2 regions of the Pradoshia sp. Z5_111 genome follow, and region 1 is predicted to be linked to the other one. Evidence: riboswitches for the same ligand, from Rfam matches in the RefSeq annotation. Region 1 holds a riboswitch; the other holds the start of a gene.
What was found. Region 1 has a riboswitch for glycine ahead of gcvT (glycine cleavage system aminomethyltransferase GcvT). Riboswitches for the same ligand answer to the same signal wherever they lie in the genome.

Region 1 (16,028 bases):
TTGCCTTGCTGCAAGTATTTACAAATTATTTGCTGCCCAAATTCTCAAGTATGTATCAGGGCGTAGGGCAGGAATCAAATATATTCTTAAAGCTATCAATATTATTGGCTACCCTCGTTAACAATCTTCCATTTATTACCATCGTGCTCCTAACCATACATTTGCTTATATACCACTATTATTTAAAAAAACTATCCAAAATAAAACAGGAATTACTGATGAATAAAGTTCCGTTTCTGCGTTCATTTAGAAGGCTTTCCACGACATATTATTTCTCTATGCAACTAGGCTCATTATTAAAGGGCGGTATTTCTATAATCGATGCGTTGACGATTATGAGTAGGCAAGACCCCAAAAGCCTAGTTAAGGAAATAACCCATCATATGATTGAAAGTCTTCAAGAGGGAGATTCATTGGAAAGCATTTGTGGAACTTTTAAAATCTTTATGAATGATTTTGAGCGAGTAATCAGCCATGGGCAAAAAAATAGTTTATTAGGCGAAGAACTACTTTATTACAGCATATTTCTGTTAAATGAGATGGAGATACAGACTGAAAAATATATAAAGGTGGTTCAACCGTTAATGTTTGGCCTTGTTGCCATTTTAGTGATCCTTCTGTATTTGGCAATTTTAATGCCGATGATTTCATTAATGAATACGATATAGGACGGTGTTTTTGATGAAATATAAAAACGAACAAGGTTTTACCTTAATTGAAATGCTAATTGTCATGTTGGTTATATCAGTTCTTTTGATTATTACAGTGCCCAATGTAATGAAAAATCAGGAAGCAGTTAATAGCAAGGGATGCGAGGCATATGTCAAGATGGTGGAGGGACAGGTGCAAGCTTATAAATTAAAGGAAGGTACGCTTCCCACGATGGAGCAGCTTATCTCTTCAGGATTTTTAAGAGAGGATGTTAAATGTCCTGAGGGGAAAACTGCATTGATTGCGGATGATGGGACTGTAACTCTTCAGGAACAATAAAAATGAAAAAGAATGAAGAAGGGTTTACGTTAATAGAGGTGTTGATTGTACTAGGATGTCTGACGTTAATGCTGACCATAGCAAGTGCGGTTACTAGTAAAATGTTTGAAACGTATGAACAAAAAGCATTTTTAAACCAACTCGAGAAGGACCTTTACTATGCGCAAGTCTATGCCATGGAAAATAACACATATGTCTTGCTTAGATTTATGACGGATCAAAATGAATATTCAGCATACTCATACAAAACAAACAGTCATATTATATCCACTCAGAAGGCTGAATCGATCAAGTTTAAAAAAGTTGGCAATGTGCCAGTTACCTATATTCCAGCAGGCAATATCCAAAGCCCGACAACAATCAATCTAACAGATAAGAACGGAAAAACGATATACAAGCTTGTCTTTCAATTAGGGAGGGGGAGATTTTATATATCAAAAGTATAAAGAGCATGGCTACGCTATCTTGGACCTTCTGATTTCGTTTGGCATACTCATCTTATGCTGCTGTTTATTGCTTCCGGCATATATGGAAAGCATTACACTAAAGAATGACTTAAGAATGGAGGAAGCCGCTCTTAATAGATTGTTTGAAAATCTAAATGATTATCAGATAAACGGCCGTCCATTATTTACTGGACAAGCAGAGATTGAGGAGAAAGCCTATACTTTTTATCTTGAAGGGGACGTTTATTTTGCAGAGTATAGCAACTCAAAGGACAAATTACAGAAAGTGTATGAAAAGCTGCCTGAAAAATGATGGCTTTACTTTGGTAGAGATACTATTTGCCCTTGGTTTATTTTCGTTATTAAGTGTGTTTATGACAAGTGCACTTACCAGCATAACAGACTGGCATGTCAAAGATACCAACACAAATGCAAGGATGGAATGGAATATCTTTATACGTCAATTGGATCGTGAATTTCAAAAGACAAAAGACTTTGGAGTACCTAAAAGCAATATCCTTTTACTTGATAAAAGTGGGGAAGAAATAACATATGAAATCTATAACAATATGGTAAGAAGGCGAGTGAATGGTGCTGGACATGAAATGGTCCTTCAAGAAATTAAGAGCTATCATTTAAAAAAAGAAGGAGAGTCACTGCTAATATCTGTGACTCTTATAAATGGTGATATGTATGAAAAACGGCTGTTCAAACGATATAAATTTGAACCTTCTTAAAAATGAACGTGGGATCTTTATGCCTGTTGCTTTATTGTTTTTTTCGGTTATTTTTATCATTTGTATGTATTCGATAGGAAATATGGCTCAGGAAGTGAATTATCATAAATATCAAACCGAATGGTTAATCACCACTTATCTGGGTGATGCGGGTACACATGCTGCAATCTTAATGCTTGAAGGTGATGGTATTCCTGAGACAAAAGGGGAATGGATTTATTATAATGGAAGAATAGCCTATCATATAAAACCGCTTGAGAGAGGGTTCTATGAGATCTCATTGGATATTCAGACGGATCATAAGGTGAGACGGGAGACGATTACGTACTCAACTGAAGCAAAGAAAGTAGTGAAATGGTTAGATAGTTAGGGGGAACAAGATGAATGCCATTTATTTAATTGGATTTATGGGAGCTGGGAAAACAACTGTGGGTATGGCTCTCGCCGAAAAAATGCGTTTTCCCTTTTATGATAGTGATCAGGCGGTAGCTGAACGAACAGGAAGGTCGATTCCACAGCTCTTTGATGAAGTAGGTGAAGATGGATTTAGGGACCTAGAACAGCAGGCACTGCAATCATTGCCTGTCGAAAATTGTATCATCGCGACAGGTGGGGGAATCATTCTCAGGGAAGACAACCTGAATTATATGAAGGAGAAGGGAACTGTTATTTGGCTCCATGCCAATCCGACAGAAATAATAAAAAGGCTCGAGACTGATTCATCACGCCCTTTATTGTCCGGAAATAAAGAGGAACAAATCGTGCAGCTTTATCAAAAGAGGGTTGACCTATATAAGCTGGCTGCTGATTTACAGGTTCATACGGACGGAAAAACAAAAATGGAGATTACAGAAGAGATATTAATGAAAATCACCATAAACTAGCTAACTTCTTATAAATTAATGAATAACACCCATGATAAATGGAGATACTTCTGATGGGTGAATGTCTGATGAAAACAAATGATTATGTAAAATTTTTAACAATTCAGTGGTTAGTGTATATGAAGCAGCCAAAGGAAGTACGTAAAGAGCAACGCCGTAATCATAGAGATGATCGGCCGCCATTAATGAGCCATTGGTTCGGAATCATTCCGTTATCGATTGAAATGCTCTTTAAACGTAAGGCGTAATAAATCATGCTTGTTTGAAAAAGCAGTGGATTTGCTGAACCCACTGCTTTTTTGTATTCTTTTTTATATCTTCATCTTAGATTAAGTCATATTCATGCCATCAAACAAAAAGCCACACATATATATGGCTTACTCCATTATTAATTAATTGACTATTATATATAAATGATTAATCCCATTGCTTTTTCCATTCATCTATTTATTGTTGATAATCCTCCTGAATGCCCTTTAATTCTTCTTCTTTTTTGTTCTTAAGCTGTTCAATACCATCTGCTCGTATTTTATGCATGTCAGAAGCTTTAGCTAGTATTTCCTTTTGGATAGAATCGCTTATCAGTTTTTCAGTATGAAGGGTTTGGATAGCTCCTTCTATTCTGCTTTTTTCATTAGTAGATAAAGAATTCAGTGAATTGGCTAGGTTGATAATTTCTTTTCGTGCATCAAGCATATCAAATGCATGAACAGCCTGTTTTCCGGATATTTCAAAGATAGAAGGGGACCATTTGTTTTTAATTTGGGCATCTAATTCAGATTTATCGCTAACCCGAATGAACTCACCCTTACCAGCTTCGGCTACCTGTTTTAACTGTTGGACGCCTTCATCATCTACATCAAAACCGATAATATTAACGGTTGCCTGGATGTTGGAACCGTGTAATGATTGAGCAGCCTTTACGGGGTCCCCATCACATGTTTCAATTCCATCACTTACGATATAAATCGTATTATTATATTCACCACTATAGTTTGTAAGGATCTCTTGTGCTTTACTGATAGCTTGGCTAAGTGGAGTCCATCCGCTTGCCTTAAATTTATTCATAGCGGTTTGAAATTCTGTCTGAGCATATGGTTTTAAAGGATAAACTGTATCAATTTTACTGCACGATTTTGCTTTATCTGCATCGGAACCGGTTCCTTCATGTCCATATACAAGAAGCGATGTATTTGTATTCTGTGGAAGAGAAGATATAAAGGTAGAAATGGCGTCTTTCGCTATATCAATTTTCTTTCCGCCTGGAACTTCTGCATTCATACTTCCACTGGCATCAAGTAATACAACCACATTCGTTTTTTCAGGTGTTTGTTGCTCTTCTTTTTCTTCTGCTGATCCTGTTGGTAGTTCAGGAGCTTTAAGGCCTGGATCATACATTCTTAATTGATCATAGTATGTTTGATATTCCCCGGTGCCAATAGCATAAATTAAATAGTCATAAAGTTCTTCATCGGTTAGTTCCTTATGTTCTTTTATGTGTTGGGTAATGGTCGTCTCGCTGTTTTTCTTAAATGTATCATTATAATAGTTTAAATAGGGTTGAGCATCCCAACCGGTTTTTCCGTCCAATTTCTTATTGACTATTTCTTTCATTAATATTCCTTGCTCTTGAGTCATCATTCCTTCAAACGTGGCATCAGCTTTTGGGATTGCAGCTTCTGAGCTTTTTTTCTCAGATGGATTAACTGCTTTGGCAGTAGTCTCAACATCATTCCCTTTATCTTGGTCATTGGGTGAGCATCCAGCTGTCAATATAAAAAGTAGAAAAAGCAAAATTAAAATTAATTGATAGCTAATTTTCTTCATCTTGTACCTCCATATCATTCAAAAGTATCAGTAGAAAAAACGGATGAATATACTCAGATGAAAATAGCAGAGATGTTTATGTCGTTCTTAATCTCCTATATTTTACATAAAAACATAATTATAGGGAAATTTATTGAATGTTAAGAGATAAATTGAAAGGAGGTGGAAACGTTGGATTAGGAGAATGCTGTATTAATTGAAATAGCTGCCTCGGTATGGCAGCTATATATTAGAAGTTCTATTTAGAAGTATTGAAGTAACACCATATATTCTGAAACTGGGCAAGCAGGTTCGCCTTTTTACATTTCGATTCATAGCTTTAATGATTAAATAATGGAACGATAGAATGCTCACCAAACTGAGAACATTGATGAGTATCATTGAAAACATATGCCTTAATTGGCTGCCTCTGATTGATACTCAATTATGTTTTGCGAATAACCAGCCTGAGCTTTATTAGGTCCCTTTAGATAGCCTGACCGCTAAGATAAAAAAGTCCGCCATTTATGATGCTGACACGGATTCTGGGTTCGTATTGCATTCGCAATGCTTCCTTTTCAAGGTCATACATGTGAGTTTCCTCTTCTTTTTTGTCCTCATAAAAATGGTTCAGCAAACTCAAATCTTTATTCCAGCGCACGAGAGCATCATCAGCCCACCCATGGTCATCCTGATTAATTTTATTTTGGATGTAAGTTTTGATACGATGCAATCCGCTTTGATAACGAATAATGGGTGTAAGGGTAAATGTATAGTCAGATATTTTAGGTGTAAGTGACAGTTTATCAGCTGAATCAATGAAATTTTCTACAAAAAGACCGTTGATCAGGTTTAATCCTATTGAAAAGAATAAATCCTTTTTTCGGTCGCATTCATAGGAGATATTAACATTTACACCTAACCAGGGAAATAAAGGCATCTGACCACTAGTCATTTTAATCTCCTCAAATAAACGGATATGCTTAGATAGTCTTTGGGCAGACGCGAATATTTGGTGCAGGCGAGGGGATCCGAAATGTATGAATTCCCCTTTTAAATCAGGAGGAGCTGCCTCTTTATCGAGGATAAACGTTAAACTCATCGGATTGGGCACTCCGCCAACTTTCTCGAGATAATGCCAATAAAAAGGGCGGTTCATTAGTTCTTTATCCATATCAATCGTCAATTGCACAGTTAGATGACCTGGCCCTTGATTGATGATTTCACATTGATTGGCTGTGAAAAATTGAACGAGAAACTCAAGAATTTCCTGTTGCTGCATGTGATGGCATCTCCTTTTTTAAATCTTGAGCAAGCTGTATTAGAGAAGTGAGATTATCCATTTTAACCTTCATCTCACCCTCTGTTTTTGATTTATTGAGGATATCGGTTAAATGCTCTTCAAGATTCTTAACCTCCAGCCTTGTTAAAATATCATCAAGTTCTCCTACGACGCGTTCAAATAATTGAATTTTTTCGTAGAGAATTTTCATAATATGATCTTCAATAGTATTTCTGGTCGCAAAATTATAGATTCGGACATCTTCTGTTTGTCCAAGTCTGTGAATTCGGCCGATTCTTTGTTCCAGGCGCATCGGATTCCAAGGTAAATCAAAGTTTATAATATGATGGCAAAACTGCAGGTTAATTCCTTCTCCACCTGCTTCTGTAGCAATTAAGACTTGCGCTTGTTTTTCAAATAGTTCCTTCATCCAGTCCTTCTTACTGCGTTTAAATCCGCCGCGGAATGGAACAGAGCTGATTCCATTTTGCTTAAGAAACCACTGCAAATATAATTGTGTGGCTCGATACTCGGTAAAAATGATAACCTTATCTTTTATGGAATGAATCAATTCAAGCGCTTTTTTTGCTTTTGAATTGCCATCAACCAGTTCGACCAGGTTGATAAGGTTATGTATGGCTTCCTTAAAGCTTAGTCCGGCATCTGGGTTTCGATCGAGCATATTTTTCAGCGTAAAGTAGACGGCTTCTCTGCTGCTGCATGCCTCACGCTGGAGGATTAAAGAAGAAAATGTACTTCCGATACCCTCCGGCAATTCTTTCCTAAATGAAGAAACTCCATCATATAGAGCCTGCTCCTTTTCGGTGAAATCTATAAAAATGGTTTCAACCTTTCTCTTTGTCCATTCAATGCCGGTATCCTGGCGTTTATTTCGAATCATCACCATATTAACCAATTCTTTTAAATAAGCATCATCCTTTAATGAACGTTTCTTAGCAGAGAAGCGTTCATTAAATTTGGCATAGCTTCCTAAATGCCCTGGCTTAAGCAATGATACAAGATAAAAAATTTCTTCTAGCTTGTTTTGAATAGGGGTTGCCGTTAATAGTAGACAGAACTTTCTTTGGACTTTTTGTACAAACTCATAGTTTTTGGTTTTATTGTTTTTTAACTTGTGAGCTTCATCTATGATGACAATGTCATAGGTTTGTTCCAATATGGCAGAACGATGAGGCTCTCGTTTAGCAGTATCTATGGAAGTGATTATACATTCAGAATCCCACCCATACCCCTTTCTATATATGACAGCAGGTATGTGAAACTTCTGATTAAGCTCCTTTGCCCATTGGGATACGAGAGAGGCTGGGACTAGTATTAGTATTTTGCTTGCCAGGCCCCGAATCATATATTCCTTTAAAATAAGACCGGCCTCTATCGTTTTGCCAAGACCCACTTCATCAGCCAATATGGCTTTACCATTCATTCTTTCAATGACTTCGGTAGCAGCTTCGAGCTGATGGTTTAAAGGTGTAAATCCTGATAAATGCTTTGGTGCAAGGAGGCCGTTGAAATCTGGAATCAGATTATGCTTTTCGGCCTCCAATCCGAGTTTAAAAAGAGAGTAGCTGCACCATGGGCCGTCCTCCATAATCTTTTCTTCAAGCTCCTTTTCCCAATCTTCATCAAAATAGACCTTTGGTGTTAAACTCAATGTGAATCCCAACTTTCTTTACTTAAGCTAGTTAGATTAATGTTTGATAGTAATTTATAGAAATCTCCGTCTCAGATAGGTGCTACTATCAATTCCAAAATAACAGTAGAAGGGTAATCTTCGGCTAAAATCTGATTAACGCCTTGTGCGGTTGACGGACATTTATAAGGAATTGATTAAGCCGACCCCTAAACGATTTTTCACCGCAATAAAGCTGAGGTATTACTGACAATTTTTTTAGTTTCTTATTCATTCATCAGAGATAACGTAATTGTTGCCACCTGATAATTGTTGATGGTAGGATATAAATGTAAGACTATTTAGAAAACGGCTTATCTCTTGCTTTTTGTTTAGTATGACCAATTTACATAATTATATGAGCGAATGAAGGCAAGGGGAGAGACCGCATACTGCGGCACCGAAGGAGCAAATGGTGAAACCATGAATCTCTCAGGTACAGAGACTCTTGCTGGACGCATCTCTGGAGAGCGCTTCCTTTATTGTGAAGCCACCCAAGAGGAAACGCCGAAGTACGTTATCCGGCGGTAAACTTTCAGGTATCAGGACAGAGCCCCCTAATTAGGGAGGTTTCTGTCCTTTTTTTCGTGGATCACTGAAGGGTATATCACCTCGGTCAAATGCGGAAAAGCGGCGTTTTACTTAATAAGTTAACAAGCAATCGTTTAAATGTCATAACTAGCAAGAGAATCCGTATATAACGAACTTTTTAGGAGGGTAAGGATGGGAGAATTAAAGCAGACTCCGTTGATCAGTGTGTACAGGGAGTATGGAGGAAAAACAATTGATTTTGGCGGCTGGGAATTGCCTGTCCAATTTTCAGGCATTAAACAGGAGCATGAAGCAGTACGTACAAAAGCAGGCCTCTTTGATGTATCACATATGGGCGAATTTATCGTTAAGGGTGCTGGCTCACTACCGTTTTTGCAGCTCATGATGACCAACGATGTCAGTAAGCTGAAAACGGGCCGGGCACAATATTCCGCTATGTGCTATGAGGATGGCGGAACGGTTGATGACCTGATTATTTATAAAAAAGATGAAGATGATTATTTGTTAGTTGTGAACGCATCTAATATTGATAAAGATTTTGAATGGCTAGAAAAGCATGTCAGCGAAGATGTGGAACTAAAAAATGTATCGGAACAAATAGGACAATTGGCCATACAGGGACCGCTTGCTGCTGATATTCTACAGAACCTTGTAGAAGAAGTGGATCTCGATACCATTGGTTTCTTTGCTTTTCGTGAAGATGTCATAATAAATGGCATTAGTGTACTGGTTTCAAGAACTGGCTACACCGGAGAAGATGGATTTGAATTGTACTGTAAGAGCGAAGATGCAGTGAAACTTTGGAAGGATCTTTTAGAAATCGGTAAGGATAAGGGGTTAGTTCCATGTGGACTGGGGGCAAGAGATACGCTTCGGTTTGAAGCAAAACTTCCCTTATATGGCCAAGAGCTATCACCAGAGATTTCACCTATCGAAGCAGGAATTGGGTTCGCTGTAAAAACTGATAAAGAACATTTTATTGGTAAGGAAGTTTTAAAGGGACAGAAGGAAAATGGTGCCCCTAGAAAGCTTGTCGGAATCGAAATGATTGACCGCGGTATTCCGAGACATGGGTATCCGGTTTTCGTTAAGGATGAAAAAATAGGAGAAGTGACCACTGGAACACAATCCCCAACCTTAAAGAAAAACGTAGGCCTTGTCCTGATTAATGTAGAATTCGCTAACCTTGATGAAGTAGTCGAGGTTGAGATACGGGGAAAAAGATTAAAGGCGAAAATTGTTAGTACTCCATTTTATAAACGCACTCAGGCAGGAGGAGTAAAAAAATGAAGCATCGTTATTTACCAATGACAGAGCAGGATACTGAACAGATGTTAACAGCGATTGGTGTAGAATCAATCGATGACTTATTTTCTGATATACCTGAAAAAGTAAGGTTTAAGGGTGAATACAAGCTAAAAAAAGCAAAGTCTGAATCATCACTTCTGAAAGAATTAACAGAGCTGGCCGAGAAAAATGCCAATCTCAGGACCCATAGTTCTTTTCTTGGAGCGGGAGTATATGACCATTACATGCCGGTCATCGTTGATCACGTTATCTCAAGATCAGAGTTTTATACCGCTTATACACCTTATCAACCGGAAATTTCCCAGGGAGAATTGCAGGCTATTTTTGAATATCAAACGATGATTTGTGAACTGACCGGAATGGATGTGGCGAACTCCTCCATGTATGATGGGGGAACTGCTCTGGCCGAGGCAGCCATGCTCTCAGCAGGACATACACGCCGTAAGAAGCTGCTTGTTTCAGAGGCAGTGCACCCAGAATCACGGGCTGTTTTATCCACTTATGCAAAAGGCCAATATCTTGAGCTTGAAGTTGTTCCCTGTAAAAACGGGGTAACGGATACAGAACAATTGGCGGGTATGATGACTGAAGGGGTGGCTGGTTTTATTACTCAATATCCAAACTTCTTTGGCCGAATCGAAAACTTAGCTGAAATTGAACAAATTGTTCATGAACATAAAGGAATGTTAATTGTTTCAAGTAACCCACTTTCATTGGGTGTTCTGAAACCGCCGGGTGAATTCGGTGCAGATATTGTCATTGGGGATGCACAGCCTTTTGGAATTCCGGCTGCATTTGGCGGACCTCATTGCGGATATTTCGCAGTTACTTCTAAGCTAATGAGAAAAGTACCTGGACGTTTGGTTGGCCAAACAGTTGATGAGGACGGGAAGCGCGGGTTTGTATTAACCCTGCAGGCGAGAGAACAGCATATTCGCCGCGATAAAGCGACCTCAAATATTTGCTCAAACCAGGCATTAAATGCTCTCGCAGCCTCTGTGGCAATGACTGCGTTAGGTAAGAAAGGCGTGCAGGAGATGGCGCTTCAAAATCTTCAAAAAGCGCATTATGCAAAGGAACAAGTAAAAGCAAGTGGACTTGAAATTACCTTTGAAGGACCTTCATTCAATGAGTTTGTTGTTAAGTTAAATGGTTCTGTAGCTGCAGCTAATAAAATGCTCCTCCAAAAAGGCATAATTGGTGGTTACGATTTAGCTAATGATTATCCTGCTTTAACCAATCATATGCTTGTGGCAGTGACGGAGCTGCGTACAAAAGAAGAGATTGATAGATTTGCACAGGAATTGGGGGATTTTCATGAATAAACAGGATCAGCCATTAATATTTGAACAAACCAAGCCGGGCCGTATCGGCTATTCGTTGCCGGAAATGGATGTTCCGGAGGCAGCCTTAACCGATCTTTTGCCTGAGGAGTTCATTCGAACTGAGGAACCAAAGCTGCCTGAAGTATCCGAGTTGGATATCATGCGTCATTATACGGCACTTTCGAGAAGAAACCATGGCGTTGATTCCGGTTTCTATCCGCTCGGTTCCTGTACTATGAAATATAATCCGAAAATTAATGAAAATGTTGCCCGTCTAAATGGATTTGCACATGTTCATCCCCTGCAGGACGCAGAAGCTGTACAGGGTTCATTAGAGTTAATGTATGATTTGCAGCAAAGTCTAAAGGAAATCACTGGTATGGACGAAGTCACTTTGCAACCGGCTGCGGGAGCGCATGGAGAGTGGACGGGATTAATGATGATTCGCGCCTATCATGAGTCGAATGGTGACTTTGACCGCGTAAAAGTAATTGTTCCTGATTCTGCTCATGGTACGAATCCTGCCTCAGCCACAGTTGCGGGATTGCAAACTGTTACCGTGAAGTCAGGGCCGGATGGTTTAGTTGATCTGGAAGATTTGAAGAATGTTGTAGGGAAAGATACAGCAGCTTTGATGCTTACAAATCCAAATACACTGGGACTTTTTGAAGAACAGATCATCGAGATGGCCGAAATTATTCATGATGCCGGTGGGAAACTATACTATGACGGTGCCAATCTGAATGCTGTCCTATCCAAGGCTCGACCGGGTGATATGGGATTTGACGTTGTTCATCTTAACTTGCATAAGACATTTACTGGACCACATGGCGGCGGTGGACCAGGTTCAGGGCCGGTTGGGGTTAAGAAGGAGTTAATTCCGTTCTTACCAAAACCGCTTATTGTAAAAGAAGAGAATGGCTATCAGCTTGATTACAATCGTCCGCAATCAATTGGCAGAGTAAAGCCGTACTATGGAAATTTTGGAATCAATGTCCGTGCCTATACGTATATTCGGTCTATGGGACCAGACGGATTGAAGGCAGTAACAGAGTATGCTGTCTTAAATGCAAACTATATGATGAGAAGATTGGCGGAGTATTATGATCTTCCATATGATAAGCACTGTAAGCATGAGTTTGTGATTAGCGGAAAACGTCAGAAGAAACTTGGTGTACGGGCTCTTGATATTGCCAAGAGATTGCTAGACTTTGGCTATCATCCTCCAACCATTTATTTCCCTTTGAATGTGGAAGAATGCATGATGATTGAGCCAACAGAAACAGAATCAAAAGAAACACTGGATGGCTTTATTGATGCTATGATTCAAATTGCCAGAGAAGCAGAGGAGAATCCGGAAATTGTACAGGAAGCACCGCATACAACGGTAATCAGCCGTTTGGATGAGGCACTGGCTGCTCGTAAGCCTGTATTGAGATATCAAAATTAATAAGAATACATTTTAAGCAGCTATCATGACTAGATAGCTGCTTTTTTAGAAGAATGAATAATCTGTCGTTCAGGATAGGAAGGGAAATACGATCGAAAATACATTCTGCCTTTCAAATGAAAGAATCATGCTGAGAGAAATGATTAGTAGTGACTGGGTTGATGTACATAAATACGCATCACAAGATATCGTTTGTAAGTATCAGCCATGGGGACCGAATACGAAAGAAGAATCGAAAAAATTTGTGAGCCAAGTAATCGAGGATTCAACAAAAAAAACAAGAGCAAGGTTTGTCTTCGCAATTATTTATAATGGAAATATGATTGGGGCTGGAGAACTTACTATACGAAGTTTCACTAATAAAGCTGGAGAAATTGGCTATATTGTTAATTCGGATTACTGGAGAAAAGGAGTGGCTACAGAAGTTGCGTGTTTGTTAATTGACTTTGGATTTAAGGAACTGAACCTGCATCGTATTTTTGCAACCTGTGACCCAAGAAATATAGGTTCAGCGAAGGTGTTAGAAAAAGCAGGAATGGTTAGGGAAGGCATCATTCGCGACCATTTGCTCATGAGAATGGGCTGGCGAGATTCATTATTATACAGTGTTTTAGTACATGAATGGGATAGGTAAATAGACAATTAATTCTTTTACGGGTGTGATACTCTAATAATATCGCTTTTTTATCGGGTGGGATGGCTGTCCAATAAATATTCTACTATTAAAAGGTGCCTTAAAATGACGGGAACCTGAGATTAGACTATCCTTCTAATTTCGATTAATCAGTGCAAATCAGGTATAATGGATAAAAGCATCTCTCAAGTGGAGAATCAGCTAAGTAACCGAAAAAGAGGAACATACATGACTGAACATAGCTTCAATGATTTTGACATAAGTCCCGAAATTATTCGGGCATTAAGTAAAATGAATTATTTTCAACCGACAGAGGTCCAGCAAAAGGTGATTCCAATTGCGATTGGTAATCAGGATCTTATCGTAAAAGCACAAACTGGCAGTGGGAAAACAGCTGCGTATGGAATCCCGATTTGTAATCATATAGAGTGGATCGAAAATAAACCTCAGGCACTTATCCTAACACCGACCAGAGAATTGGCTGCACAGGTGAAGGACGATTTAACGAATATTGGTCGATTTAAGCGGATTAAAGCAGCAGCTGTTTATGGAAAGCAACCATTTGCCAAGCAACAGCTGGAGCTTAAGCAAAAAAATCATATTGTCGTTGGAACACCGGGCAGAGTGTTAGATCATATTCAAAAAGGAACATTAAACGTTGGTGAACTGCGCTATCTGGTAATTGATGAAGCAGATGAAATGTTGAATATGGGCTTTATTGATCAGGTTGAAGCGATAATAAATGAATTACCTAAGGAACGAATCAGCATGTTGTTTTCAGCAACATTGCCGGATGATATTCAAAAGCTATCTAATCAATATCTAAAAGAACCAGTCTTTATTGAAATTAATAAAAAAGAGATGACGACTCAGCTGATCGAACACTCTTATTATAGGGTCAAGCATGAAAACAAAGCGGAACTGCTAAGGAAAGTTACAACGATTGAGAATGCGGATAGCTGCATTGTTTTTTGCCGCACACAGGAACAGGTAAATAATCTGTTTGATACATTGGTTAAATGGGAGTATTCATGCGGTAAAATTCATGGTGGAATGTATCAAGAGGATCGCTTTGATGTTATGAACCAATTCAAACGGGGTGAGTTTCGATATTTAATTGCCACCGATGTTGCTGCGCGCGGAATAGATATTGATAATATTACGCATGTGTTGAATTATGATTTTCCAGTGGAAAAGGAATCCTATGTACATAGGACGGGAAGAACGGGCCGTGCGGGACATACGGGAGTAGCTATTTCTTTTGTAACTCCTAGAGATGAAGAATTGTTGAGAGAGACAGAAGAATATATAGGCTTTGCTATTCCGGTAAAAGAGGAGCCAAGTGAAGCAGAAGTAGAAAAATGCAGGCCGGATTTCGATGCGAAAATGTTTGCAAATGAGATAAAGGAAGATAAAGCGACCGAATTAAACAGTGGGATAATGAAGCTGTTTTTCAATGGCGGCAAGAAAAAGAAATTGCGTGCTGTTGATTTTGTTGGAACAATCGCAAAAATTGAAGGCATAGCAGCTGAGGACATTGGAATTATCACAATTCAAGATCAGGCTACATTTGTTGAAATTTTGAATAATAAAGGTCCCGTCGTATTACAGGCGATGAAGAATAAAACTATTAAAGGAAAAAAATTAAAGGTATATGAGGCATTTGAATAATAATAGAGTGCTCACCGATCTAAAACAGCCCTTCCGAATCATTCGGCAGGGCTATTTTAATTAGAACATATCCTTTCTGATCTAACCTTCATTCTCGATAACCAAATCAGCTCGTGCTGGGGTAACTGTCTTCGAATAATATTCTTCTGCTTTCCAGTATCGATTTCGAAATTTATCAATATTCGCCTGTGTAGACTTACTTTCACGGCTGAATCTTGTTTCTCTGGAACAATTCAGGAAAATTATATAATCAAAGAATGCTCTCCATTCTTTTCTTTGCAGAAATATACCTTCAATGATGATGAGGGAAGTTGCTGGAATCTGGCACATTTGCCATTTTTGCTTATCAGTGGTGGGGTCATATGTAGGCAGGAGTATCTCAGATGCTTCCTTTAATTGATTGAAAAAATTAACTCTTAACCACTCGGTGTCCCATTGCAAAAAGTAATATTCAATCCATTCATCGTGACCAGTGTGATAACGTTTATCTTTATCTACAATAAAATCATCTATGAAAAAGGTAAAATGATAGGCTCTGTTCCTCTAGTAGCTGTTTCATTCTTTTGGTAAAAGTCGTCTTCCCGGAACGACTGAGGCCGTCAATACCAAGAATAAATCTTTGTCCTACTTTAAGTTTGGGTAATTAATTAATTAGATTTTGTATATGATCTTCCAAGTATCTAAGCCTCCTGTACTTTGAAATTGTCCTTACTTAAATAGGGTAGTTAGATTTTTCTGTTATTTATCCCAGTTAGAAATATTTTCCTTTATAATTATAGAGAAGGCAATACAAAGGGGGTAGTTACGTGGATATTGTTAGACATTATAAACAGATGCCACCCACTTTTCAAAGGTTACAGAAACTGCAGGACAATCTTGAAGAAGTCGGGTATTCTTTAGATTCACTTGGACTAATGCTGGACACGGAGGATCAAAATTATTTCGTAACACCATGCGATGTTATTACATTTGCGTCTACCGGAGCGGATGGAATTCATTTTGGTTTATTGACTGATTTTGGAGCTGTTACCGATTTGGAAGAGGCCTATGTGGTTTATGTTAGTCCTATGGATTTTGGATCAGCTGTTTTTTTGGCTGCTCGTAATTTAAAGGAATTTACGAATCTCCTTTTCACGATGAAGGATGCGATCGAAATCGGGAATTTTCTTTCAATTGAAATGGCTGATGAAGGGGAAGAAAGTGAAGACGAAGCAGAATTCGAATATGATGAAGAAGAGTTTTTACAAGAAAGG
Region 2 (16,028 bases), on a different contig from region 1:
GGCTAACTTCAGCGTATAAGTAGAGGACCAGGATGGCGCGCATTCCATAATAAGAAAAACGTTCCCAAAACTCAGTGAAAAATAATGTGAAAAGTCCTTTAGGGTGTCCGAAAAAACCTGTGTTCGGAATGCCTGGAACACCCGACTGTTTGTTTAATTTAACCAAAAATTCTCTCTCCTTTAGCATGATGTAGTACAATATACCATTTTATTTTAGATTAACTAAAAAATCAAAATTGAGAGACTATAATTTTGCTAATTTAATAGAAATATGTCGAAAACTGTAGATTACAGTGGAAATTAAAGGGGAATCAAAAAATAAATAGAAAATGCCCCCAAAGTTATGCTAACTTTAGGGGCATTCTTCTAGGCTTCTATTTGATTTTTTAGTCTTACATATTCTTCATCAGTGAATACTCGTGATTTCGTAATGAAATGACGATCTTCTATACTATCAAGTGAAAAGGCTGCTCCTCTTCCATCAGTAGCATCCAGGATTAATTGAGTATGTTTCCAGTACTCATATTGCATCTTATGGATATAAAACGGCGTTCCTCCAATGGAACCGAGGTATACATCAGAATCCCCCGTTTTAAAATCACCTTCCTTATAACACATGGGAGCAGATCCATCACAGCAGCCTCCGGATTGGTAAAACATAATAGAGCCGTGAGTCCTTTTTAATGAATCTATTAATTGAAGTGCCTCTTTGGTTGCTACGACACGTTCTACCATTTTTAGAGTCGACACTCCTTTTTTAGAAGAAACCTTGAGCATTTTTATCATAGCTTACTAACAAACATTTTGTTTGTTGGTAATGATCCAACATCATAGCATGGTTTTCACGGCCGATCCCGGATAATTTGTAACCGCCGAAAGCAGCACCAGCTGGATATTGATGATAGGTGTTTGTCCATACGCGACCAGCTTGAATCGCACGGCCGGCACGGTAAGCAAGATCTCCACTGCGGGACCATACACCGGCACCTAATCCGTACAAGGTATCATTTGCAATTTCCATTGCTTCGTCAAAATCTTTGAAAGTCGTTACACTAAGAACTGGGCCAAAGATTTCTTCCTGGAATATACGCATTTTGTTATGACCTTTGAAAACAGTTGGTTTAATATAGTTACCATTTTTAAGACCTTCACCAAGGTCATTTTCTTCTCCGCCAATTAAGCATTCAGCACCTTCTTCTTTGCCGAGTTTAATGTAGGATAAGATTTTTTCTTTCTGTTCATTAGAAGCCTGCGCACCCATCATAACTTCTGTATCTAGTGGGTTGCCAATCTTAATCGCTTTCACACGCTCTAATGCACGTTCCATAAATTTATCATAGATTGATTCCTGGATTAATGCACGGGAAGGGCATGTGCAAATTTCACCGGAGTTTAGAGCAAACATCACTAAGCCTTCGATTGCTTTATTTAAAAATTCATCATCTTTATCTAATACATCTTCAAAGAATACGTTAGGTGATTTACCGCCAAGCTCCAATGTAACAGGAATAATGTTTTCAGTAGCATATTGCATTATTTGGCGTCCCACTGCTGTAGAGCCAGTAAAGGCAATCTTCGCAATACGTGGATTTGTTGCAAGTGGTTTCCCTACCTCAATACCAAAACCATTTACGACGTTCAGAACACCCGCTGGGAGTATATCCTGAATTAACTCAACAAGAACCATAATGGATGCAGGAGTTTGTTCAGCTGGTTTTAATACGATGCAGTTACCCGCTGCCAATGCCGGGGCAATCTTCCAGACAGCCATTAGAATTGGGAAATTCCAAGGAATAATTTGACCAACAACTCCAAGCGGTTCTTGGAAGTGGTAAGCTACTGTATCATTATCTAATTGTGTAGTTCTTCCTTCTTGTGTACGAATGGCACTTGCGAAATAACGGAAGTGATCAATTGCCAAAGGAACATCAGCATTCAATGTTTCACGTACTGCTTTCCCATTATCCCAAGTCTCAGCTACTGCGAGCATTTCCAGGTTTTCTTCTAAACGATCTGCAATTTTATTTAAAATACGTGCACGTTCAGCAGTAGAAGTTTTCCCCCAAGCTTCTTTTGCTGCATGTGCTGCATCTAATGCTAATTCAATATCTTCAGCAGAAGAACGAGCAGCCTTTGTAAAAACTTCTCCAGTTACCGGAGATTTATTTTCAAAGTATTGACCTTTAACAGGTGCAACCCATTTTCCGCCAATAAAGTTATCGTATTTCTCTTTGAAATGCACAACTGCGCCTTCTGTATTTGGATTTGCATAAATCATGTTGATATCTCCCCTATGTTCGTATTGAAAACTCTTAAATATAAAGTTTTGATGCCACTTTGGAATAAAAATACACCAGTAAAGCGTTTTCTATACTATTATTTGTCTAATTTGATAAAATTTCAAATAATATGACTATGAATATAAGAGAAGAGAAAATTTTATTTTGGGGTAGGATGTTAGAATACATTTATTACAATCTTTCTTCCGAAAACGTCCTATCCTAGTATCAGTGCTAAAATAGTCTGTAGAATCTTCTCTTTGATGAGAAAAATAAGGAGGTAAAATACAATGGATATTGCGGTTATTGGATCGAATAATGTCGATCTTATTTCCTATATTGATAGAATGCCAGAACAGGGAGAAACGCTTGAGGCACCTAGCTTTTCAATGGGGTGCGGAGGAAAAGGGGCCAACCAGGCCGTGGCAGCTGCAAAACTGGGCTCAAAGGTAATGATGGTTACGAAGGTAGGCGATGATATTTTTGCCGATAACACCATCCAAAATCTTGAACGCTATGGAATTGATACAGAATTTACAAATAAGGTTCCCGGAAGCTCCAGTGGGGTTGCACCAATCTTCGTAGATCCAGATTCTCATAATCGCATTTTAATCATTAAAGGTGCAAATAAATATCTTTTACCAGAGGATGTAGATAAAGCAGCAGATAAGCTTAAGACATGCTCTTTAATTGTGCTTCAATTGGAAATTTCCCTTGAAACCGTTTATCGGGCGATAGAATTTGGAAACGAGCACGGGATTCCTGTTATCTTGAATCCAGCGCCTGCTGCGAAAAATTTAGATTTTAACTATGTATGTAAATGTGACTTTTTCGTTCCAAATGAAAGTGAACTGGAAATCTTGACCGGAATGCCTGTTTCAACGGTTGAGCAAATTAAAGCTGCAGCAGCCAGTCTGGTAGATAAAGGAGTTACAAATGTCATTGTAACGATGGGAAGCCGTGGAGTAATGTGGGTAACCAAAAGCGGTGCTCATACGGTAGATTCATTTAAGGTAGAAGCTGTTGATACGACTGGTGCAGGAGATGCGTTTATTGGCTGTTTTGCTCATTATTATGTACAGAATAAGGATGTATTACAATCGATTAATATGGCAACCGCCTTTGCAGCATTAAGTGTCACAAAACGAGGCACTCAAAATTCTTACCCAAGTGTCGAAGAAGTTAGCCTATTTTTAAATAAATAAATGTCATAAGCAAGTTTTTTATTGTAGTTTGATAAATGAGAGGAAGATTTCCTTTATAGAGATAAAAAGTTAATACATCATTATATTAAAGCACCTATTAGTTCGAATTGTATTTTTATGATTATAAAAATATAGAAAATTCCTCAATTTGTGTTGATTTTACGAGTTTACACATTTATACTAAGTATGTGAAATGTTGAGCAAGTTAAATATACATACGGAGGATTGATTGGAATGAAAGCTGCTGTAGTGAGTGCAAAGAACCCTGGCAAAGTGGAATTAGTTGAAAAGGAACTGCCAAAGTTAAAACCCGGTCAAGCTTTAGTTGATGTAGAATATTGCGGAGTGTGTCATACAGACTTGCACGTAGCAAAAGGCGATTTCGGCGCAGTTCCGGGAAGAATACCTGGACATGAAGGAATCGGCATTGTGAAAGAAATTGCAGACGATGTTACCAGTTTAAAGATAGGAGATCGTGTCAGCATTGCCTGGTTCTTTAAGGGATGCGGAACTTGCGAGTACTGTGTGACAGGAAATGAAACCTTCTGCCGCAGCGTACAAAATGCCGGTTTCACGGTTGATGGAGCAATGGCTGAACAATGTATCGTAGAAGCGGACTATGCAGTTAAAGTACCTGAAGGACTAGATCCAGCTCAAGCAAGCAGTATTACTTGCGCAGGTGTAACTTGCTACAAAGCAATCAAAGTTTCTGATATTAAACCTGGTCAATGGATTGCTATCTATGGCTGTGGTGGATTAGGTAACCTTGCGATCCAATATGCGAAAAATGTATTTAACGCAAAGGTAATTGCAGTGGATATTAATGATGATAAATTGGCATTGTCCAAAGAAGTAGGAGCAGACCTTGTATGTAATCCATTAACAGATGGAGATGCAGGTGAGTGGATTCAGGAGAAAGTTGGAGGAGCTCATGCTGCAGTTGTTACAGCTGTTTCCAAAGTTGCCTTTAACCAGGCTGTTAACTCTGTTCGTGCCACGGCTAAAGTTGTTGCAGTAGGGTTACCTCCTGAAACAATGGATTTGGCTATCGTGAAAACCGTATTGGATGGTATTCAAATCGTTGGTTCCTTAGTTGGTACACGTAAGGATTTAGAAGAAGCCTTCCAATTTGGAGCAGAGGGCAAAGTAGTGCCAATCGTTGAAACAAGATGCTTGCATGAAGTAAATGATATTTTTGAAGAAATGGAAGCGGGTAAAATCCAGGGCCGTATGGTCATCGATATGCACAAACACGAATAATTCCAATCAATATCCTTATAAAATAAACCTCAAGCAGTCTTGCATTCAATTATGGATGTAAGGCTGTTTTTTTGTACCTTTTTAGATATTTGGGAGCTTAGTACATTAAAATCATGGTTACTTTAGCAGGATTATTTTCCTAAAAAACAAAGGCGATGTGAAGCTGGTTGATGTACTGTAGAAATATATATAAATCTAAGTATGTGTTCAGTATCCTAAATAAATATAAAAAACTTCCAATATTTGAAACCTTTTTAGGGAAATTCATCACTAATAGACAGAAGGGGGCGAGAAAGTGGATTACAAGGAAGAGCAGAGGCTGGTCAAGAAAGCTATAAAGGGGAATAAAAAGAGCTTTGAACGATTAGTTAAGCAGCATTATGAAAGAATATATCGAACGGCTTATATATATGTTAACAATCAGGAGGATGCATTGGATGTGGTTCAGGATGCAACATATCAGGCCTTTATCTCAATTCATTCTTTGAAACATCCTGAGTACTTCATGACTTGGCTCACGAAAATTATCATTCGCTGTGCTGGACAAGTGGTCAAAAAGAGAGGAACTGTTATACCTTTCTCGGATGAAATATTAATAGGTATGATTCCGCAATCGGAGAAAAAGAAAGAAGTTGATTGTGGAGAATTAATGGATGCTTTGGTCCAAATTAAAGAGAATTATCGGACAAGCATTCTTTTGTTTTATTATCATGATTATTCTATTAAAACAATCAGCACTATTATGCAAATACCTGAAGGAACCGTTAAAACCAATTTAAGCAGAGGGAAAGAGGCACTAAAAAAAATCTTAAATGAGGAGGGATTCGACCATGGAAGAAAAGGATTTAAAGAAGGCATTTAACCAAATACCAGTACCTAAAGAAAGTGTGTTTAAGGCCATTGATGATGGGTTAAAGCAGGGACATGAAAAAAAGAGACCACAGACGATGAAAAGAAAATTTCTATACGGGGGAGTGGCTTCTATAGCAATTCTATCTTTGACAATCAGTTCAGGATTTATCCATCCTACGATGAACAAAGTACTCGCAAAAACTCCTTTAGTAGGTCAAATATTTAAAGATTTTGATGATCCACTTGGCATAGAATTAGCAAAACAAAACCTGGTTACCGAATTAAATGAGACCAGTACTAAAAAGGGAATTAATGTAACTCTGACTAATGCGTATTTTGATGGATATATTGTTTCGATTACGGGACATGTAGATGGCAATCTAAGAGAGCAAAATCCAGGAGAGAGCGATGAGTTAAGTATGGATGGAAATTTCGAGAATTATGAAGGGGATGCTGATCCCTGGCTTAATGGGCAATCAACTGCTTTTAAGAAAAAAGGAGATGGGTTTGATTTTCAAATGACTTTAAATTATCCATATGAGGAATTAAAGGAGAATTTTAATTTGCCAATCATGATCCATAGCATTAATGGGACTAAAGGAGAATGGAATTTCTCGGTTCCGATTAAACAAAAAAAGAATAAAGCTATCGCATTAGATTACACAAAAAACTATCCGAATGAAAATGTCCAAATTAAAGTTAATGAATTGCTTTATGGAAGCATTACATCGACTATTATGTTTGAAACAAAAACAGAGTATGAGAATGATGATATATTTTTAGGGAAGGCAACTGACAATAAGGGGAATCGGTTGGATATTGGAAATCCTGTAAAAGTTAATAAGAAAACAAATGGTAAAGTACGTGAATTTCGAACGATAGGGAATTTAGATCCAGATGCTAAATCCATCACTTTCTATCCACATTTAAGTCTATCAGAACCTTCAGCAGAAAAAAAACTAGCGGCAGGTACCTCCTTTACATTGAATAGTCAACGTTCTGATAAGTCGATCCGAGTTAATGGTATCAAACATGAAAAGGATCAATTGATTGTTGACTATAATTTATATGGATTTCCTAAGAGTCTTAAGGGAGAAAAATATGAGAATTTGCTCGATACTTTAGGGTATGTGTTTAATATAATTGATCAAAGGTTTGTGGATACAGACGAGGATTATACACCATATATAGATCGTAACCATGTTAAAGTCCTTGATAAAGATACAATGCATTTTCAATCAGTATTTGATTTAAGTGGAGAAGTTGTATATGAGGGGGATATCATTCAAAAAATCAACAATTTTGATATGGATCATGCTATTATGCAGTTTGATTTTTATCCATTTTTAGAGAGAGTTGAGCTTGATCCTTTCACAGTGAATATACCGCAGAATAAGGAGGAAATCGAGAATCATAAATAAAAATCGTTTTGAAACTATATTGGCTAAGTTCGGTATCGCTGGACTAAGTTTTCATTTAATACAGAAATGCTATGGATAAAAAATGCACTCCAATTGTTAAGTGTGATCTAACAACTGGAGTGCATTATTATTTTTAGTTTTGCTCTATTATCATAATCTCTTCTTTTTATGATAGTTATATATGATAATCAATAAGACAAACCATAATGGTGTAAGCAGCATTGCTAAGCGTGTTTCCGCAGCAATGAGCATTACAATGAGTATGAAAGCAAACATACCTAGGATTACATAATTTATAGTTGGTGTTAATGGAGCTTTGAATGTAGATTTAGCTCTTAAATCAGGTCTCGTTTTTACATATTTGATATGCGAGATTAAAATAATGCTCCATACCCAAATGAAACAGATGGCGCTGATTGTTGTAACGATTGTAAAGGCCTGCTCTGGTATCAGCTTGCTAAGCAGTGCTCCGACAGAAACTACAATAGTAGAAGTTACTAACGCATTGCTCGGTACATGATGTTTATTTAATTTGCCAAATTTTTTTGGTGCTTCATTATGATTGCTTAAGTTGTACATAATCCGGCTGGTTGAGAATAAACCGCTGTTTGCAGCAGAGGCTGCGGATGTTAATACAACAAAGTTGATAATACCTGCCGCCATTGGGATACCGATTAAGGCGAAGACACCTACAAATGGGCTGCTTGTTGCACTTAATTGATCCCAAGGATTGATGCATAAAATAACAAATAAGGCACCTACATAAAACAGCAAAATCCGTACCGGTATTTTGTTGATAGCAGATGGAATGTTTTTGCGCGGATTAGCTGTTTCAGCAGCAGATACACCAATAAGTTCTACTCCAACGAAGGAGAAGACAACCATTTGCAGTGATAGTAAGAACCCGGATATTCCATTCGGGAACATGCCGCCATGATTCCAAAGGTTAGAAACAGAAACAGTTCCGCTATCTGTTTCAAATCCAATCACAAGCAGTACGATTCCTACGACAATAAGTGCAACAATAGTGACGACTTTAATAATGGCAAACCAGAATTCTAACTCACCAAATAGTTTGACGGTTAATAGATTTAATCCTAATAGAATGACTAAACAAATGATAGCAGGCACCCACTGCGGGATATCAAACCAGTATTGTGTATATAAACCAACAGCAATAATATCGGCCATGGCCGTCATAATCCAGCAGAACCAATACGTCCAGCCAGTCACAAATCCAGCCCATGGACCCAAATAATCAGCTGCAAAATCGATAAATGATGTATGATTTGTATTGGATAAAAGTAATTCACCCAATGCTCTCATAACAAAAAATAGAGCTACTCCGATAATCAGATAAGAAAATAGGATGGATGGACCGGCTAAATGAATGGATTTGCCGGAGCCTAAAAATAAGCCGGTTCCAATTGTGCCCCCAATTGCAATTAATTGTACATGACGATTTTTTAAATCCCTTTTTAACTCTTGCTTAGCCAAGTTGCATGCCCCCGTTTAATCTTAGATGTCTAAAACAGGCACCTAGTAAAATAGATATTTATCATTTTTCTCGCTTTATTTAGATACTATGTCTCACCTCACTATTGATATTGGACAATAAAAAAAGAGATTGGTTGTCTCCAATCTCTAAAAGGGCAAGAATAACAAAAATCGTTACCATTCTGTCCTTTTGCCTGAGATTGTGAATCCTTCGGCGCTGTATAAATACAGTCTCTCCAGAAGCTGCTCCCGCCATAGTTTTATCCACAGCGATCAAAGCGTGCTATATTAAATTATCAATTCTCAGAGTATGTTAATTTATTAACATAATTCTGAAAAAATGTTATGAAAAAAATGCTATCACTAAATTATTATGTTGTCAAACTAAGTACATGTAATTAAATGATTTGTTGAAGCATATGGAAGAGCCCAAGATTTACTTGATATAAATATAACCCATATGCTTTTGAAATGATTAACAGCAAGGGAACATTACGATATTACCTTCACAACTATTGATATAGCTTTATCAAGCGGTGAACTAGAATTAGGTGGTGTGGTATCTGAAATACTTGCTTTTGAACAATCAATTAATGATACTAAACAAGCTTCAGTTCTGATAAACAATTACTATAAGTATTAAATAGTAAAGAAAGGTACTAGGTCTCTCTCTTTTTTGTTTACTATTTTAAACATCTTGAGGATCATTCCTTTAGAAATATAAGCATGGCAATGAGGTTAAGTGGAAGGCCAGAATCGAAAGCTCTCTTTTTCATGTTTATTTTAATAGTAGCGCAATTCTTTCTGAAAAAAGACCAAATCCAAAATGGATTTGGTCTTTAATCTACTTTATTAAAAGGCAAATTGAAATTTAGAGTTCATCCGCTATCCCCAGCAGGATAATACCGAAGATAACAACTGCGATGATCATGTATTGTTTTTTAGTCAGTTTCTCTTTTAGGAAGATTCGTGACAGGATAATTGAAAAGATACTGTAAGAAGCAATCAATGGTGCTGCAATAATTGCATAGCCTGATGCCATGGCAAATACGTAGAAAAATTGACCAATCGTTTCCAAAATAGCTGCTATCCCTTTATCGCGCTCTTTAAATACATGGAAGGATTCCTTCTTAATAAAGCGAAGATAGATAAAACATACGGCAGCGCATAGGAAAAAGGTATATTCATACGCAAGCAAAGCTGAATTTTCGCTGATTAAATTCAATTCATCCAGATAGATGGCATCCGCAAATGTAGCAAGTCCATCAATAATGCAATATAAAATTGGGAAGATAATAGCCAAGAAACCAATTTGGTATTTTTTATCGATATGCTCAGAATTCAGTCGACGAGCTTCATCTTCTGCTCTTTTTTCCAGAACGGCTATCCCCACAATCCCAAGAGTGATGATGATAATCCCAAGTACTTCAATGATACTTAGCTCATGAGTGAAAAAGATGAAGAGCAGAATGCTTGTTACGACACCTGAGGAATTCTGTATTGGTGAGGCGATAGACAATTCAATATAGCGCAAACCAATATACCCAAATGCCATGGAAAGGATGTATAAAGAAGATACTGGTAAATAATGAATCATCTCCATTGGGTTGAACTGTATATCTTTTATAATCATATAGGCTGTTGCATGAATTCCCATGACAAGACCAACCATGATGATAATTTTAATATGGCTGTACTTGTCATTGCTGTCTGATCCCTTTTTATAAAATAGGTCAGCACCACCCCATGCTAAAGCTGTTAGTAGTGAAAAAATAAACCACATAACGATTCTCCTTGTTGAAGTTTAATAAGCTTTCTGAACCCCGTATAACAAGACATACAAAATCGTTTACTCAAGTGAGAATACGTTACTGCTGCTATTGCTAAACGGAGAGCAGAGCTATGAATAAAAATGAATATTAATAGAGTCACAGAGTCAAGAATATAATTTCCTTGTAAACTGTGTCAAGGGATTTAAAGGATGAAACTATAATAGAAGTGTGCATTTAATATAACAATAGTAATGAAAGGGCTATCTTTTTGTTTTTCTTAATTTTTCAAATATAATAGCAGGAGAATTAACAAATATAGAAGAGGATGGAAAGTTCGCTAAACAGGGGAGTTGGCCATGTTAGATTTAGTCCCAATTATGCTTGAAAAGGTAGGCATTATTGTCATTGTAGCGTTTTTAATTTCTAAAATGAATTCCTTTCGCCAAATCATTCACCCAGACCATAATCTAAATGAGCAGTTGAAATTATTTCTATTATTCGGCATGTTTGGGGTTATTAGTAATTATACTGGAATAGAAGTTTATCTTTCTATGGTTGAGGAGAATAGATGGCTTTCAGCTATTGGAGAAGATAGTGCCATTGCTAATACAAGAGTGATGGGTGTTGTGATAGGTGGATTATTGGGAGGTCCCGTTGTTGGAGGAGGAGCTGGCCTGATAGCCGGTATACACCGGTATACATTGGGAGGGTTTACTGCCTTTTCCTGCGCCTTTTCTACCATCCTGGCCGGAATATTGGCAGGGTATATAGGCAACAGAAGAAAAAGGAGCGGGGGTCAGATAACGCCATTGTTTGCTGCAGGTATCGGGATGTCCCTCGAAGCTCTGCAAATGGTGATCATCCTAGCTACTGCCAAACCTCTTGAGCATGCATGGAGCCTCGTGCAGTTTATCGGTTTGCCGATGATCACCATGAATGGATTCGGAACACTGTTGTTCATGCTGATCGTTCAGTCTATAAAGCGTGATGGAGAGATAGCACGTGCGAATCAAACCAATCAGGCATTTTTAATTGCGGACCAGACTCTGCCACATTTTCGTCAGGGCTTGAACACCCAATCATGCAAAGAAATATCGAAAATTATGCTTAATTTAACCGATGCGGATGCTGTCTCTATCACGGATGAACATTTGGTTCTCGCTCATTTGGGGGCAGCCTCTGATCATCATAAACCTAGCGTAAAGCCGAGTACTGGGCTGACTAAGAAAGTACTTGAATCAGGATATGTATCAATAGCTAAATCGAAGGAGGAAATCGAGTGCAGGCATAAGGACTGTCCGCTCGTAGCTGCCATCGTTCTCCCTTTAAAAGTGAATGGGGAAATCTCAGGAACCTTAAAATTGTATTATACAAAGCCGGATAAATTAGACAGAGTTCAGCAGCAGTTAGCAGAGGGGCTGGCTAATTTATTTTCCACTCAGCTTGAGCTGGCGGAAGCGGAACGGCAGGCTAAGCTTTTAAAGGACGCTGAGATAAAAGCCTTGCAGGCTCAGATTCATCCACACTTCTTATTTAATAGTCTAAATACGATATCTGCCCTATGCCGGACTGATCCTGATAAAGCTCGTAAACTACTATTAGAATTAAGTTTATTTTTTCGAGGCAATTTACAGGGAGCCAGACAGTTGCAGATTCCGTTAGAAAAAGAGCTGGAAAATGTAAAAGCTTATTTATCTTTAGAGCAAACGCGTTTTCCTCACAAATATGAAGTTAATTTTGATATAGAGAAAGGATTAGAAAATGTATTGATTCCCCCATTTTTATTGCAGCCTTTGGTAGAGAATGCGATTCATTATGCATTTCCACAAAGAAAACAGGTTGGGAAAATTAATATACAAGTGTGCTCAAATGGCAATTATATGAGAATGATTGTTGCGGATAATGGTCAGGGGATTGTGGAAGAAAGATTGAAAAATCTGAGCAGGCAGGTTGTACCGTCAGCCGGTGGAAATGGTACAGCCATTTTTAATATTAGTGAACGCTTAAAAGGTATCTATAATAACCAAGCCCATTTTAAGGTTGATAGCAAGGTGGGTGAGGGCACCACTGTTAATATCTTAATCCCGCTGGAAAGTAAAGGAGGTGACGAGCAGGATGCTGCGAGCCTATGTAGTGGATGATGAACCATTAGCCAGGGACGAGTTGAAATATTTACTGGCACGAAGCAAAGAAGTGGATGTCTTGGGTGAGAGTGATTGTATAGAAGATGCATTACGTGATATTCCACTGTTAAAGCCGGATATTGTTTTCTTAGATATTGAATTAGCGGGAGAGAACGGATTACATTTAGCCGCTAAACTAGAAGGGTTAAACCCAGTTCCAGCAATCGTTTTTGCCACTGCCTATGACGAGTATGCTCTTCAGGCTTTTGACGTGAATGCGGTAGATTATCTTTTGAAGCCCTTCAGTGAAGAACGTATTCACAAAACGCTGGACAAAGTTAAAAAGCTTCATTTACACACAAAGGAGCCTGAAAAAGTGGATACCAGTAATCTCCAATGTAAGGGAAAAATAGCTGTTATGACAGAAGAAAAAATTATATTGCTTACATGCAATGATATCGTATTCTTAGAATCATACGAAGGAAAGTGTAAAATCCAGGCTGTTAATCATCTTTATAAAGTAAGTGAGGCACTGATTGGATTGGAAAAAAAACTGCCCAAAACACAGTTCTTTCGGGTACATCGAAGCTATCTTGTGAATATTGATCATATCGTGGAGATATTACCATGGTTTAATTCAACCTATAACTTACGTATGTCGGATGGTTCCGAGGTTCCGGTCAGTCGAACCTATGTAAAGGAGCTGAAACAATTAGTAGGAATATAGGATTGATTTGCTATTCAGTAGTTGTAAGTTGTAATTCATCCCATTTATTTTGCGGTTCATTTTGAAAATGAGGTGTAAGAGTTTTCATTTGATACTATGAGAGTATAATACGTATGCAAAAAAGGGGGAACATTGAAATGAATGCGATTACAATTGTTATTGGCTCGATTTGTATCCTTTTAATAGCCTATCGTTTGTACGGGACATTTATGGCGGCTAAGGTGTTGAAATTATCTAATGATAAACCAACACCAGCTGAAAAGCTTGAGGATGGTCAAGACTATGTGCCAACAAATAAATGGGTAGTATTTGGACACCATTTCGCAGCCATTGCTGCTGCAGGCCCATTGGTTGGGCCGATTCTGGCAGCTCAGTTTGGTTATTTACCCGGACTGATTTGGCTATTGGTTGGGGCAGTAATTGGAGGAGCAGTTCATGATACAGTTGTGCTCTTTGCCTCTATGCGCCGCGACGGTAAATCATTATCCGAGGTAGCAAAAGAAGAACTTGGACCTGTAGCAGGATTCTGTACAGGATTGGCCATGCTATTCATTATTACCATTACGATGGCAGGTTTGTCATTGGTTGTACTTGGAGCACTTGAAAGAAACCCATGGGGTACATTTGCGGTAGGAATTACAATTCCGATTGCGATGTTAGTGGGAATCTATCATAAAAAGACAGGGAATTTAAAAGTCCCGACGACCGTTGGATTTATCTTAATTATGCTAGCAATTTTCTTTGGTCCACAAATTCAGGGAACATGGTTAGGCGATTTCCTAACGCTTGAAAAGAGCACTCTTGCTATTATTTTACCAGTCTATGCCTTTTTCGCTGCTGCACTTCCTGTTTGGTTATTGCTTGCACCACGTGATTATTTAAGTACATTTATGAAAATAGGCGTTTTCGCAGCACTTATTATTGGTGTATTTATCGTTAACCCTTCAGTTGAGTTTCCTGCTATTATTCCAGATTTCATTAACGGTGGAGGTCCCATTGTGGCGGGCCCAGTATGGCCGTTTATTTCAATTACAATTGCCTGCGGTGCCATTTCAGGCTTCCATGCTTTTGTTGGATCAGGTACGACTCCGAAAATGGTCAGCCGTTGGAGTGATATTAAAGGCATAGCCTTTGGTGCGATGCTAGTAGAATGTTTAGTGGCTATTATGGCATTGATTGCTGCAGTTGCTCTTCAGCCTGGTGATTATTTTGCGATTAACTCATCACCTGAGGTCTATTCAACATTGGGAATGGAAACAGTCCATTTAGATAGATTGGAAGAAGCAGTAGATATGGACCTTGAGGGAAGAACAGGTGGAGCCGTAACACTTGCTGTCGGTATGACAGAAATCTTTACCAGTGTACCATTCTTCCAACACTTGGCCTCCTATTTCTATCAATTCGTAATTCTGTTTGAGGCGGTATTTATTTTAACAGCGATTGATTCAGGAACCAGGGTTGCCAGATATCTCATCCAGGACTTCTTTGGAGACTTTATTAAACCTTTGAAACGAACAGATTCTCTTGGAGCTAACATTTTTGCCAGTGCATTAGCCTGCTTTATTTGGGGATATCTATTATTCTCTGGAGATATCAGCTCCGTCTGGGCACTGTTTGGAGTATCCAACCAGTTGATGGCGTCAATCGGATTGATTGTTGGAGCTACCGTTGTCTTGAAAATTGCAGAGAAACGCTGGTATATGCTGACATGCTTAGTCCCATTGGCGTATCTATATGTTACGGTTAATGTAGGTGGATTCTGGATGATTAAGAATGTCTATCTGAATCCGGATGCAGGTGGATATAATGTATTGAACGGTGTTCTATCCATTATCATGCTTGCGTTAGGTGTCGTGATTATGGTGGCTTCCATCATGAAATGGATTAAGCTATCCAAACAGCCGCAAGCCCAATTGGTTATACAGTCTGAGAAAGAACTGACGAAAACGATGTAAATAATAAACAGGTAAAGGGTCCGAATAACTGGTCTCTTTACCTGTTTTTTTATGCTCAAATGAATTTTAATGAAGCTTAACGGAGAGGGATTTTAAGAAGGGAAGGCCCGATAATGTAAGAATCAGTTTTTCCTTTTTTCGTACATTTTTATGAATATAAAATAATACTTGATCGGATGTAATTTGATAATAATGATTCAGAGTTTTAGGTTTACCAGGCAATGCTACAAGTTCCTGAACACCGGGTCCACAGCAGGCTTTAACATCTAAGTTTTTAATGATTACTTGATTCCCTTTGGATGCAATCCACTTTTTTGATTCATCGTCCATTACAATAATCATTTTGGTGCCTCCTTCAAGTGAGGTATGTTCTTAACTATAATGGATGGGATTTTAGTTTCCTATAAAAATGCATTATAATAGAGTGATATAAGCTTTTTATAGATTGTTGAAGAGAATACAACAGAATGGGATTGGTGGAGCCAATTTTTATATACACATATGCATGCAGTTCAGAGGAAGAACCTTTATGCAAAATGGAATTCAGGGCGTTGTTTGATATGAATCCTGATGATTTTGTTTTTAAAAGTACAAGAAAAGTCGATCCAAGCCGAAGTCCCTTTATTAGGGAAAGAATAGAAGTCCTGACCGAAGGGGATAGTTTGGAGGCCCTTTATCACAAGGCAGGCAAACTTTCCTTCCCGGATCAGACATTCAAAACAATCTTTGTGAAAACGAATGATCTAGAGGATAAAGTTAGCTTTAGTCAACGAAGAAAGATTGAACGGGAAATCGGATTAAAAATCCAGGGTGAAGCTGATTTGGAGAAGCCGGATATCGTTCTTGGCATCATTACTTGCGGCGGTAAATGGTATGTAGGTATTTATGAAAAAAATGAAGCGGTCTGGTTGCATCATCAAAAGAAACCACGAGAGTA

Region 2: it holds a riboswitch for glycine, as region 1 does, so the genes downstream of both, AC4D4A_RS15545 (amino acid permease) here and gcvT (glycine cleavage system aminomethyltransferase GcvT) in region 1, are expected to answer to the same signal.

Annotation. Positions count from the first base shown of each region.
Region 1 is NZ_JBZCPQ010000005.1:6,809-22,836, forward strand. Features, by position in the region: gene comGB (competence type IV pilus assembly protein ComGB) at 1-668, shown strand, start outside; gene comGC (competence type IV pilus major pilin ComGC) at 682-990, shown strand; gene comGD (competence type IV pilus minor pilin ComGD) at 993-1,436, shown strand; gene AC4D4A_RS11505 (hypothetical protein) at 1,456-1,749, shown strand; gene comGF (competence type IV pilus minor pilin ComGF) at 1,727-2,173, shown strand; gene comGG (competence type IV pilus minor pilin ComGG) at 2,193-2,543, shown strand; gene AC4D4A_RS11520 (shikimate kinase) at 2,554-3,057, shown strand; gene AC4D4A_RS11525 (YqzE family protein) at 3,126-3,305, shown strand; gene AC4D4A_RS11530 (vWA domain-containing protein) at 3,505-4,884, opposite strand; gene AC4D4A_RS11535 (YqhG family protein) at 5,351-6,145, opposite strand; gene AC4D4A_RS11540 (DEAD/DEAH box helicase) at 6,123-7,754, opposite strand; glycine riboswitch at 8,202-8,293, shown strand; glycine riboswitch at 8,297-8,388, shown strand; gene gcvT (glycine cleavage system aminomethyltransferase GcvT) at 8,559-9,677, shown strand; gene gcvPA (aminomethyl-transferring glycine dehydrogenase subunit GcvPA) at 9,674-11,020, shown strand; gene gcvPB (aminomethyl-transferring glycine dehydrogenase subunit GcvPB) at 11,013-12,470, shown strand; gene AC4D4A_RS11560 (GNAT family N-acetyltransferase) at 12,598-13,104, shown strand; gene AC4D4A_RS11565 (DEAD/DEAH box helicase) at 13,333-14,775, shown strand; partial or broken gene AC4D4A_RS11570 (kinase) at 14,857-15,388, opposite strand; gene AC4D4A_RS11575 (hypothetical protein) at 15,582-16,028, shown strand, end outside.
Region 2 is NZ_JBZCPQ010000008.1:39,136-55,163, reverse strand. Features, by position in the region: gene AC4D4A_RS15580 (peptide MFS transporter) at 1-166, opposite strand, end outside; gene AC4D4A_RS15575 (DUF779 domain-containing protein) at 367-735, opposite strand; gene exaC (acetaldehyde dehydrogenase ExaC) at 758-2,278, opposite strand; gene rbsK (ribokinase) at 2,570-3,484, shown strand; gene adhP (alcohol dehydrogenase AdhP) at 3,719-4,744, shown strand; gene AC4D4A_RS15555 (sigma-70 family RNA polymerase sigma factor) at 5,040-5,606, shown strand; gene AC4D4A_RS15550 (DUF4179 domain-containing protein) at 5,575-7,017, shown strand; gene AC4D4A_RS15545 (amino acid permease) at 7,168-8,514, opposite strand; glycine riboswitch at 8,687-8,764, opposite strand; gene AC4D4A_RS15540 (DMT family transporter) at 9,386-10,297, opposite strand; gene AC4D4A_RS15535 (LytS/YhcK type 5TM receptor domain-containing protein) at 10,643-12,427, shown strand; gene AC4D4A_RS15530 (LytR/AlgR family response regulator transcription factor) at 12,402-13,136, shown strand; gene AC4D4A_RS15525 (carbon starvation CstA family protein) at 13,274-15,091, shown strand; gene AC4D4A_RS15520 (CC/Se motif family (seleno)protein) at 15,158-15,433, opposite strand; gene AC4D4A_RS15515 (TRM11 family SAM-dependent methyltransferase) at 15,559-16,028, shown strand, end outside.